DNA from 2 places in the Actinomadura sp. NPDC000600 genome. Region 1 is predicted to be linked to the other one. Evidence: predicted binding sites of a transcription regulator. Region 1 holds the regulator's gene; the other holds the start of a gene.

Region 1 (4,412 bases):
AGCACGTCCTCGCCGTCCTGGAACGCGCGCATACGCCCGGACGCGTCCCGCAGGTCGTCGAGTGGACCCGCAAGGCGGGCTTCGAGCACATCAACCTCGACCTCATCTACGGGACGCCAGGGGAGACGGACGACGACTGGAGGGGCTCCCTGGAAGCGGCCTTGGCGGCGGAGCCCGACCACGTGTCCGCCTACGCGCTCATCGTCGAAGAGGGCACCCGCCTCGCGGCGCAGGTGAGGCGCGGCGAACTGACCGCGCCCGACGACGACGCCATGGCCGACCGCTACCTGATCGCCGACGAGCTGCTCAGCGCCCACGGCCTGCACTGGTACGAGATCTCCAACTGGGCCGCCGACCCACGCGCCGCCTGCCGGCACAACATGCTCTACTGGACGGGCGCCGACTGGTGGGGCGTCGGCCCGGGCGCCCACAGCCACGTCGGCGGAACCCGCTGGTGGAACGTCAAGCACCCCGCCGCCTACGCCGCCCGCCTCGCCGAGGGCACCACCCCCGCCCACGCCCGGGAGATCCTCACCGACGAAGACCGGCACATCGAACGCGTCATGCTCGAACTGCGCCTGGCCCAGGGCTGCCCTACCAACCTCCTGGACGACGAAGCCGCCCGCAGCCTGATAGACGAGGGCCTGATCGAACCCGCTCCCTACGAGCAGGGGCGAGCCGTCCTCACCCTCAAGGGCCGCCTCCTAGCCGACGCAGTAGTCCGAGCGCTGTGCTAGCCCAGGGGGTCGCCCCCCTGGGAAGACACAGTGCGGGCAGGCGCGTGGAGCGAGTGCAGCGAGCGCAACGCGCATGCCCGCCGACGCAGGCGACCGCAGCGACGCCTCACACGTCGTCACGGGCACGACAGGCCGCAACGGCGGCGTGAGGATCGCCTGCGTCGTGACGGGGGTTCCAGGGGGTCGCCCCCCTGGGTCTACACAGTAACAAAGTCGATCAGTTCTTCTACGCGGCCTAGTAGGGCTGGTTCCAGGTCGGTGTAGGTGTTCACCGAGTTGAGGATGCGTTTCCAGGCGGCGCCCGTGTCGTCGCCCCAGCCGAGTTCGGCGACCACGCCCTCCTTCCAGGGGATGCCTCGGGGGATGCGCGGCCAGGCGCGGATGCCTACGGCCGCGGGCTTGACGGCCTCCCAGATGTCGATGAAGGGGTGGCCGGTGACGAGGACGTACGGCGAGGTGACCTGGCCGGCGATCCGGGACTCCTTGGAGCCCTCCACGAGATGGTCGACCAGGACGCCGAGGCGCCGGTCCTCGCCGGGTTCGAACTCCTCGACGATGGCGGGCAGGTCGTCGACGCCTTCGAGGTACTCGACGACGACGCCCTCGACGCGCAGGTCGTGGCCCCAGATCTTCTCGACCAACTCGGCGTCGTGGACGCCCTCCACGTAGATGCGGCTCTCCTTGGCGACCTGCGCCCGCAGGCCCTGGACGGCGATCGAGCCGGAGGCGGACCGCGCCGGGCCCCTCGGCGCGGCGCTCGGCCGGACGAGGGTGACGGGCTTGCCGTCGATGAGGAACCCGGACTTGGTCAGCGGGAAGACCCGGCGCTTGCCGAACCGGTCCTCCAGGGTGACCCCGAACTTGTCGCAGCCGACCACGGCGCCGCAGAAACCGCTGTCGGGGTCCTCGGCGACGAGGCCCGGCTCGGCGGGCACCTCCGGGATCTGCCCCTTGCGCGGCCTGCGCCAGTCGCCCGCCAGCACGTCGTTTCCGTACTTCTTACTCCGCACAGGTCCGCACATTAACCCGCCGGGAGGCGCGTGCCCGGGCGGCCCGCTTTCCTCGGCGTGGCGTCCGTTCCGGGGCCGGATAGGATCACGCAGCCATGCGGAGAGTGCGGGGGCGCTCCAGCCGAGCCTTCCGGGCCGTAGACTTGGCACTCGAAAGCAAGGAGTGCCAGGAGCACGGCCCGGCCGGACGAAGGAGGTGACCACGTGCTGGACGACCGGAAACTAGCGGTCCTGCGCGCCATCGTCGAGGACTACGTCTCCACCAACGAACCGGTGGGGTCCAAGGCGCTGGCCGACCGGCACAACCTCGGCGTCTCGCCCGCGACCATCCGCAACGACATGGCGGTGCTGGAGGAGCAGGGCTACATCGCCCAGCCCCACACCAGCGCCGGGCGGGTCCCCACCGACAAGGGCTACCGGCTGTTCGTCGACCGGCTTTCCACGATCAAGCCGCTGTCGGTCGCCGAGCGCCGCGCCATCGAGACGTTCCTGTCCGGGGCGTACGACCTCGACGACGTCGTGGGCCGCACGGTGCGGCTGCTCGCGCAGCTGACCCGGCAGGTCGCGGTGGTGCAGTACCCGTCGCTGACCCGCTCGGCGGTGCGGCACGTGGAACTGGTCCCGGTGGCGGAGGGGCGGCTGCTGCTCGTCCTGATCACCAACACCGGGCGGGTGGAGCAGCGCGTCATCGAGACGGGGCCGATCTCCGAGGAATCGATCGGGCACCTGCGGGCGTTGCTCAACACGTGCCTGGACGGGCTCGGCTTCGGCGAGGTCCCGGCCGCGGTGGCGGACCTGCCCGACAAGGTGGGCCCGGACGACCGGCCGGTGGCGGCGGCGGTGCTGTCGGTGCTGCTGGAGACGCTCGTCGAGAAGCACGAGGAGAAGATCGTCTTCGCCGGGGCGGCCAACCTCGCCGCCGTGGACTTCTCGCAGAGCCTGCGGGACGTCCTGGTGGCGCTGGAGGAGCAGGTGGTCCTCATGCGGTTGCTCGGCGAGACCGGCGACTCCTCTACAGTTACGGTGCGGATCGGCACCGAGAACCCCGACCAGGGGCTGAAGTCGACCTCGGTCGTCGCCGCCGACTACGGGGTGGGCGACCTCACTCTGGCCCGGCTGGGAGTGCTCGGGCCGACACGCATGGATTACCCCAGCACGATGGGAGCGGTACGGGCAGTGGCACGCTACGTGGGACAGATCCTGGCGGGGTCGTAAGTGGCGAACGACTACTACGCGACCCTGGGCGTCCGGCGGGACGCCAGCGCCGACGAGGTCAAGAAGGCCTACCGCCGGCTCGCGCGGGAGCTCCACCCGGACGTCAACCCGGATCCGGAGACCCAGGAGCGGTTCAAGGAGATCACCCAGGCCTACGAGGTGCTCTCCGACCCCAAGAAGCGCGAGATGTACGACCTCGGCGCGGACCCCTTCGCGTCCGCCGGGGGCGCGGGCGCCGGCGGGTTCGGCGGCGCCGGGTTCCCGTTCAGCGACATCATGGACGCCTTCTTCGGCACCGCGACCTCGCGGGGCCCGCGCTCGCGCGCGCGGCGCGGCCGCAACGCGACGCTGCGGGTCGAGCTCGACCTCGCCGAGACCGCGTTCGGCACGACGCGGGAGCTCTCCATCGACACCGCGGTCGCCTGCACGACCTGCGAGGGGTCGGGCTGCGCGCCCGGCACCCACCCGGAGACCTGCGAGACGTGCCACGGCCGCGGCGAGGTCCAGCAGGTCCAGCGCTCGTTCCTCGGCCAGGTCATGACGGCCCGGCCGTGCCCGGCGTGCGGCGGCTTCGGCTCGGTGATCCGCAACCCGTGCACCGAGTGCTCCGGCGACGGCCGGGTCCGGACCCGCCGCACCGTCAAGGTGAAGATCCCGGCCGGGGTGGAGAACGGCATCCACATCCAGCTCGCCGGCGAGGGCGAGGTCGGCCCGGGCGGCGGCCCGCCCGGCGACCTGTTCCTGGAGATCGTCGAGAAGCCGCACCCCATCTTCGAGCGCGAGGGCGACGACCTGCACTGCACGGTCGAGATCCCGATGACGGCGGCGGCGCTCGGCACCAGCGTCACGATCGAGACGCTGGACGCGGCCGAGAGCGTCGACATCAAGCCCGGCACGCAGTCGGGGCAGGTCATCACGCTCTACAACCGGGGCGTCCGGCATCTCAACGAGAGCGGCCGCGGCGATCTGATGATCCACGTCAACGTGGAGACGCCGAACCGGCTCGACGAGGAGCAGGAGGAGCTGCTGCGGCGGCTCGCGGTGCTGCGCGGCGAGGAGCGCCCGCCCGGCAGGTTCGCCCCCGGGCAGCGCGGCGTGTTCTCCCGTCTCAAGGACGTCTTCAACCAGCACTGAAGCGCGGTGGCGGCGGCCTACCAGGAAGGCCGCCGCGGCGACTAAGAGCATGGCGGCAGGCCCCCGTACGAGCGGATCGGAACCGGGTGCGGGGGACGGCCTCGTGGGGAGCAGCGATGTGTTCAGCTGACCGGGCGCCCGCGCGCCGCGGGCGGCTCGGATGAGCCCGCCGGTCTTCCTCGCCGGGACGGACGCGCTTCAGCGCGACAGCGTGCTGCTGGACGGCCCCGAAGGGCGGCACGCGGCGGCCGTGCGGCGGCTGCGGCCGGGGGAGCGGGTCGACCTGACCGACGGCGAGGGCCTGCTGGCCGAGTGC
Region 2 (4,412 bases), on a different contig from region 1:
GCAGGTTCATGTCCATGACGATGGCCGTCATGACCGCCATCGTCCGCAGCGGCTCCCGGACGGGGTCGGTGATCTCCACCGCGTACTTGTCGGCCGTCGTCAGCAGGTGCGTGGCGAGCCCCGCCCACTTCTTGCGCACGTGCGCCACCTTGCCGCCGTCGGGGTCCTTCACCTCGAAGTTGTTGCGCGGCACGTCCACCTCGACCGTGCCGATGTGCGTCCCGCCGTCGTCGTAGACGACGTAGCGGCGGCCCACCCTTTCGGTGACGAACGAACCGACCCGCTCCCCGTCCGGCCGGAGGACCTCGGTGTACTCCCGGCCGGCCTGCTTGTCCACGACGTACAGCGGTTCGCCGTCGGGCGTCGTCAGCAGGACGGCCCGGGCGTCGAGGTTCGACTTGCCGGGGAACAGGCCGCGCATGACCGCCGAGTCGCCGTGGTCCTCGGTCGGCGCCGCGATGGCGAGGACGGTCCCGTCGCCGTCCAGCACCTTGTACCGCGACTTGGCGAACGGTCCCCTGCGAGGCTGTTCGACCCTGAGCACCGGGGAGCTGAACACTTCGCTCACGCGTTCTCCTGCCTCATCGGCCGCATCGGCGACCGCCCTCACTGTTCACCTTGCCGGCGTGCCCGCACCCTCCGCGGCATGCCTTCCAAGCGGCGATCCTGCCAACGGCAGGCCCCCAGGGGAAGCACTTTCCGCGCCCGGCCAGGCCCAGCGCACCCGCCGCCCCGCGTTCCCGGCCCACTGACCTGCGGCGGTGCGGACAAGGTGACCGTCTGAGGAACATTCTTCTTTCGCCCCGGCGGCACCCGGCCATCGCCGCGGACATCCACGCCGGGATCTCCACCCTCCCGATGGCGTCCACCCCGCCCGGCTTCGGCCCCATGGCACGCCAAAAGGGGCGGTCCCCGAAGGAACCGCCCCTTTCACTCACACCCGCAGGCGCGACGTGAGGACCCGATCAGAAGTCCATGCCGCCGGCGTCGGGCATGCCGCCCGCCGGGGCCGGGTTCTTCTCGGGCTTCTCGGCGATGACGGCCTCGGTGGTCAGGAACAGCGCGGCGATCGACGAGGCGTTCTGCAGCGCGGACCGGGTCACCTTGGCCGGGTCGAGGATGCCCGACTCGAACATGTTGACGTACTCGCCGGTGGCGGCGTTCAGGCCCTCGCCCGGGGTCAGGTTGCGGACCCGCTCCACCACGACGCCGCCCTCGAGGCCGGCGTTGACGGCGATCTGCTTCAGCGGCTCCTCGAGAGCGCGCTTGACGATGTTCGCACCGGTGGCCTCGTCGCCCGACAGCTCCAGCTTGTCGAACGCCTTGGTGCCGGCCTGCAGCAGCGCCACGCCACCGCCGGGGACGATGCCCTCCTCGACCGCGGCCTTGGCGTTGCGGACGGCGTCCTCGATGCGGTGCTTGCGCTCCTTGAGCTCGACCTCCGTCGCGGCGCCGGCCTTGATGACCGCGACACCGCCCGCGAGCTTGGCCAGGCGCTCCTGGAGCTTCTCGCGGTCGTAGTCGGAGTCGGTGTTGTCGATCTCGGTACGGATCTGGTTGACCCGGCCCGCGATCTCGTTGGCGTCACCGGCGCCGTCCACGATGGTGGTCTCGTCCTTGGTGATGACGACCTTGCGGGCGCGGCCCAGCATCTCGGTCGTGGTGTTCTCGAGCTTGAGACCCACGTCCTCGCTGATGACCTGGCCGCCGGTCAGCGTGGCGATGTCACCCAGCATGGCCTTGCGGCGGTCGCCGAAGCCCGGCGCCTTCACGGCGACGGACTTGAAGATGCCGCGGATCTTGTTGACGACCAGGGTGGCCAGGGCCTCGCCCTCGACGTCCTCCGCGATGATCAGCAGCGGCTTGCCGGACTGCATGACGCCCTCGAGGACGGGCAGCAGGTCCTTGTTGGCCGACGCCTTGCCCTGAACGATCAGGATGTACGGGTCCTCGAGGACCGCCTCCATCCGCTCGGGGTCGGTCACGAAGTAGTGCGAGATGTAGCCCTTGTCGAAGCGCATGCCCTCGGTCAGCTCGAGCTCCAGACCGAAGGTCTGGCTCTCCTCGACCGTGATGACGCCTTCCTTGCCGACCTTGTCCATCGCCTCGGCGATCATCTCGCCGATCTGCGGGTCACCCGCGGAGATGGACGCCGTGGAGGCGATCTGCTCCTTGGTCTCCACGTCCTTGGCGAGCTTGGACAGCTCCTCGCTCACCCGCTCGACCGCGGCCTCGATGCCCCGCTTCAGCGACATCGGGTTCGCGCCGGCGGCCACGTTGCGCAGACCCTCGCGCACCAGCGCCTGGGCCAGCACGGTGGCGGTGGTGGTGCCGTCACCCGCGACGTCGTCGGTCTTCTTGGCTACTTCCTTGACGAGCTCCGCGCCGATCTTCTCCCACGCGTCCTCGAGCTCGATCTCCTTGGCGATCGACACGCCGTCGTTGGTGATGGTGGGGGCGCCCCACTTCTTCTCCAGCACGACGTTGCGGCCCTTGGGACCAAGGGTCACCTTCACGGCGTCGGCGAGCTGGTTCATGCCGCGCTCGAGACCGCGGCGGGCCTCCTCGTCGAACGCGATCATCTTTGCAGCCATAGGCTCCAGTCCTCCCGGAACAAGGTGGCTTAGACGGATCGAGCCGACGCCCGCGACGGACGGCCCCGCCGACGACTTCCATTCCGCCGCCGGCCTGAGGCCTCATCGCCCCGACCCATGACTGTGTGAAGTTGTCACTCTCCACAGCAGAGTGCCAATGTTTGTTTAGCACTCTACCCCGTCGAGTGCAAGCGCCACACATCCTCGCCCGAAGGTGTCACCCCGGCGTCCCGAACCCGCCCTGACCAGCGGTGGGACCGCGGGCGCGCGTCCGTCACCCGTGCAGGTCGCGGCACTCCTCACGATGGCCGTCATGCCGAGGATCAGCGCGGGAGCCGCAGGCTCCTGGCCTGTCACTCGACCGTGGCACTGCCGAGGGCCGCGTGCCGGGGAGCAGCGGCGTCAGCGCGCACTCAGGAGCGGGGCAGCGGCAACCAACGTCTCACTGATCGGTGAGGCCGCCGCGAGCGCGGCCGAACCGGGGCGCCAGGAAATGACCACTTCGGGTGCCGTGGCCGAACGGTGGCGCCGCTCTGGTCGACGGCGGCCGAGGGGGCCATTTAATCGGAGAAAATGCGTGCGGACGATTTTAGGAGGACCTTGCCCGTTGCGTCCGCTGATGCCGTTCCGGGGGAATGCGGCGGCGTTTGCGGCGGCCCGATCGCCTGTGCTTGCCGCGGCCCAGCGGGCCGCTTTCGTGGAGTTCGGCGCGCGGCGAGGATTTTCTTCTCGGCCCAGGCGAAGGGCCGCCGCAAACGGTCCGGACATGGGTGGCCGCTCCGGCTTCGATGCGTGACCGGGCCGGAGCGGCCGTGGTGCTTCGGGTGCTCTCGCAGGAATCGCGGTCCGCTACTTGGCGGACTCCTGCTCGGGGCCCGCCACCGCGTTGATCACGGTGTTGCGCTTACCGCCGTGGATGTGGCTGTTGATGTCGCCGGTCATCGTCGCGCTGTTCCCGGCGAAGACCAGCGAGTGGGGCGACTTGGTGAGGTTGGTGAACACCGCGTCGCCGGAGCCGTTCTCACCCACGAGGACGTGGCCGTTCTGACCGACGGCCGCCTTCTCGGCCGCGTGGATGTCCACCGACCGGGGCTCCGGCCTGTCGGCCCGCCGCTGCGCCATCTGCGGAGCGGCGTCGGCCTGCTGCTGCTCCGGAGCGTTCTGCTGGGCCTCCTGCTCAGGCGCGGCCTGCTGCGCGTCCTGCTGCGGGGCGGCCTGCTGGGCGTCCTGCTCGGGCGCGGCCTGCTGCGCGTCCTGCTGCTGCGCGGCCATCTCCGCGTCCTGCTGCGGGGCGGCCTGCTGCGCGTCCTGCTCAGGCGCGGCCTGCTGGGCGTCCTGCTCGGGCGCGGCCTGCTGCGCGTCCTGCTGCTGCGCGGCCTGCTGGGCGTCCTGCTCCGGAGCGGCCTGCAGCGACTCCTGCTGCGGAGCCGCCTCCTGCTGCGGAGCGGCCTGCTGCTGCGGAGCCGCCTGCTGCTGCGGGGCGGCCTCCTCGTGCTCGGCGGCCTTGGCCAGGGCGACCTTGGTCGCCTCCTCCTCGGCGCCCTCGACGCCGGTGACGGCCGTGTTGTGCTTCCCGCCGTGGAGCTTCGTGGTGATGTCACCGGTCTTCACCGGCTTGTTCCCGATCGCCGTCGCGGCCTTGGGAGACCGGATGATGTCGGTGTACATCAGGTCGCCCGGACCGTGCTCACTGACGTACGTGGGGCCGTTGTGCCCGAGGTACGCCTTCTCCACGGAGTAGAAGTTGATGTCGGCCATGGCCGAGGGAGCCGCGAGGACGGCCGCCCCCATCGTTATCCCGGTCACGGCCATCGTGCG

The links. Region 1 encodes HrcA, which represses chaperone genes, less so after heat shock. Its sites were predicted from a motif close to TTGGCACTCTCNNNNNGAGAGTGCCAA; they were not measured.
Region 2: a site for HrcA is predicted at 2,726-2,752, ahead of groL (chaperonin GroEL). Genes of this name have one in related genera too.

The regions. Positions count from the first base shown of each region.
Region 1 covers NZ_JBEUPD010000021.1:95,778-100,189, reverse strand. Annotated here, with positions in the region: gene hemW (radical SAM family heme chaperone HemW) at 1-737, shown strand, start outside; gene ABWI07_RS27765 (DUF3097 domain-containing protein) at 935-1,747, opposite strand; gene hrcA (heat-inducible transcriptional repressor HrcA) at 1,952-2,962, shown strand; gene dnaJ (molecular chaperone DnaJ) at 2,963-4,096, shown strand; gene ABWI07_RS27750 (16S rRNA (uracil(1498)-N(3))-methyltransferase) at 4,257-4,412, shown strand, end outside.
Region 2 covers NZ_JBEUPD010000011.1:1,694-6,105, forward strand. Annotated here, with positions in the region: gene ABWI07_RS17675 (phospholipid scramblase-related protein) at 1-568, opposite strand, end outside; gene groL (chaperonin GroEL) at 966-2,594, opposite strand; gene ABWI07_RS17685 (hypothetical protein) at 3,444-4,412, opposite strand, start outside.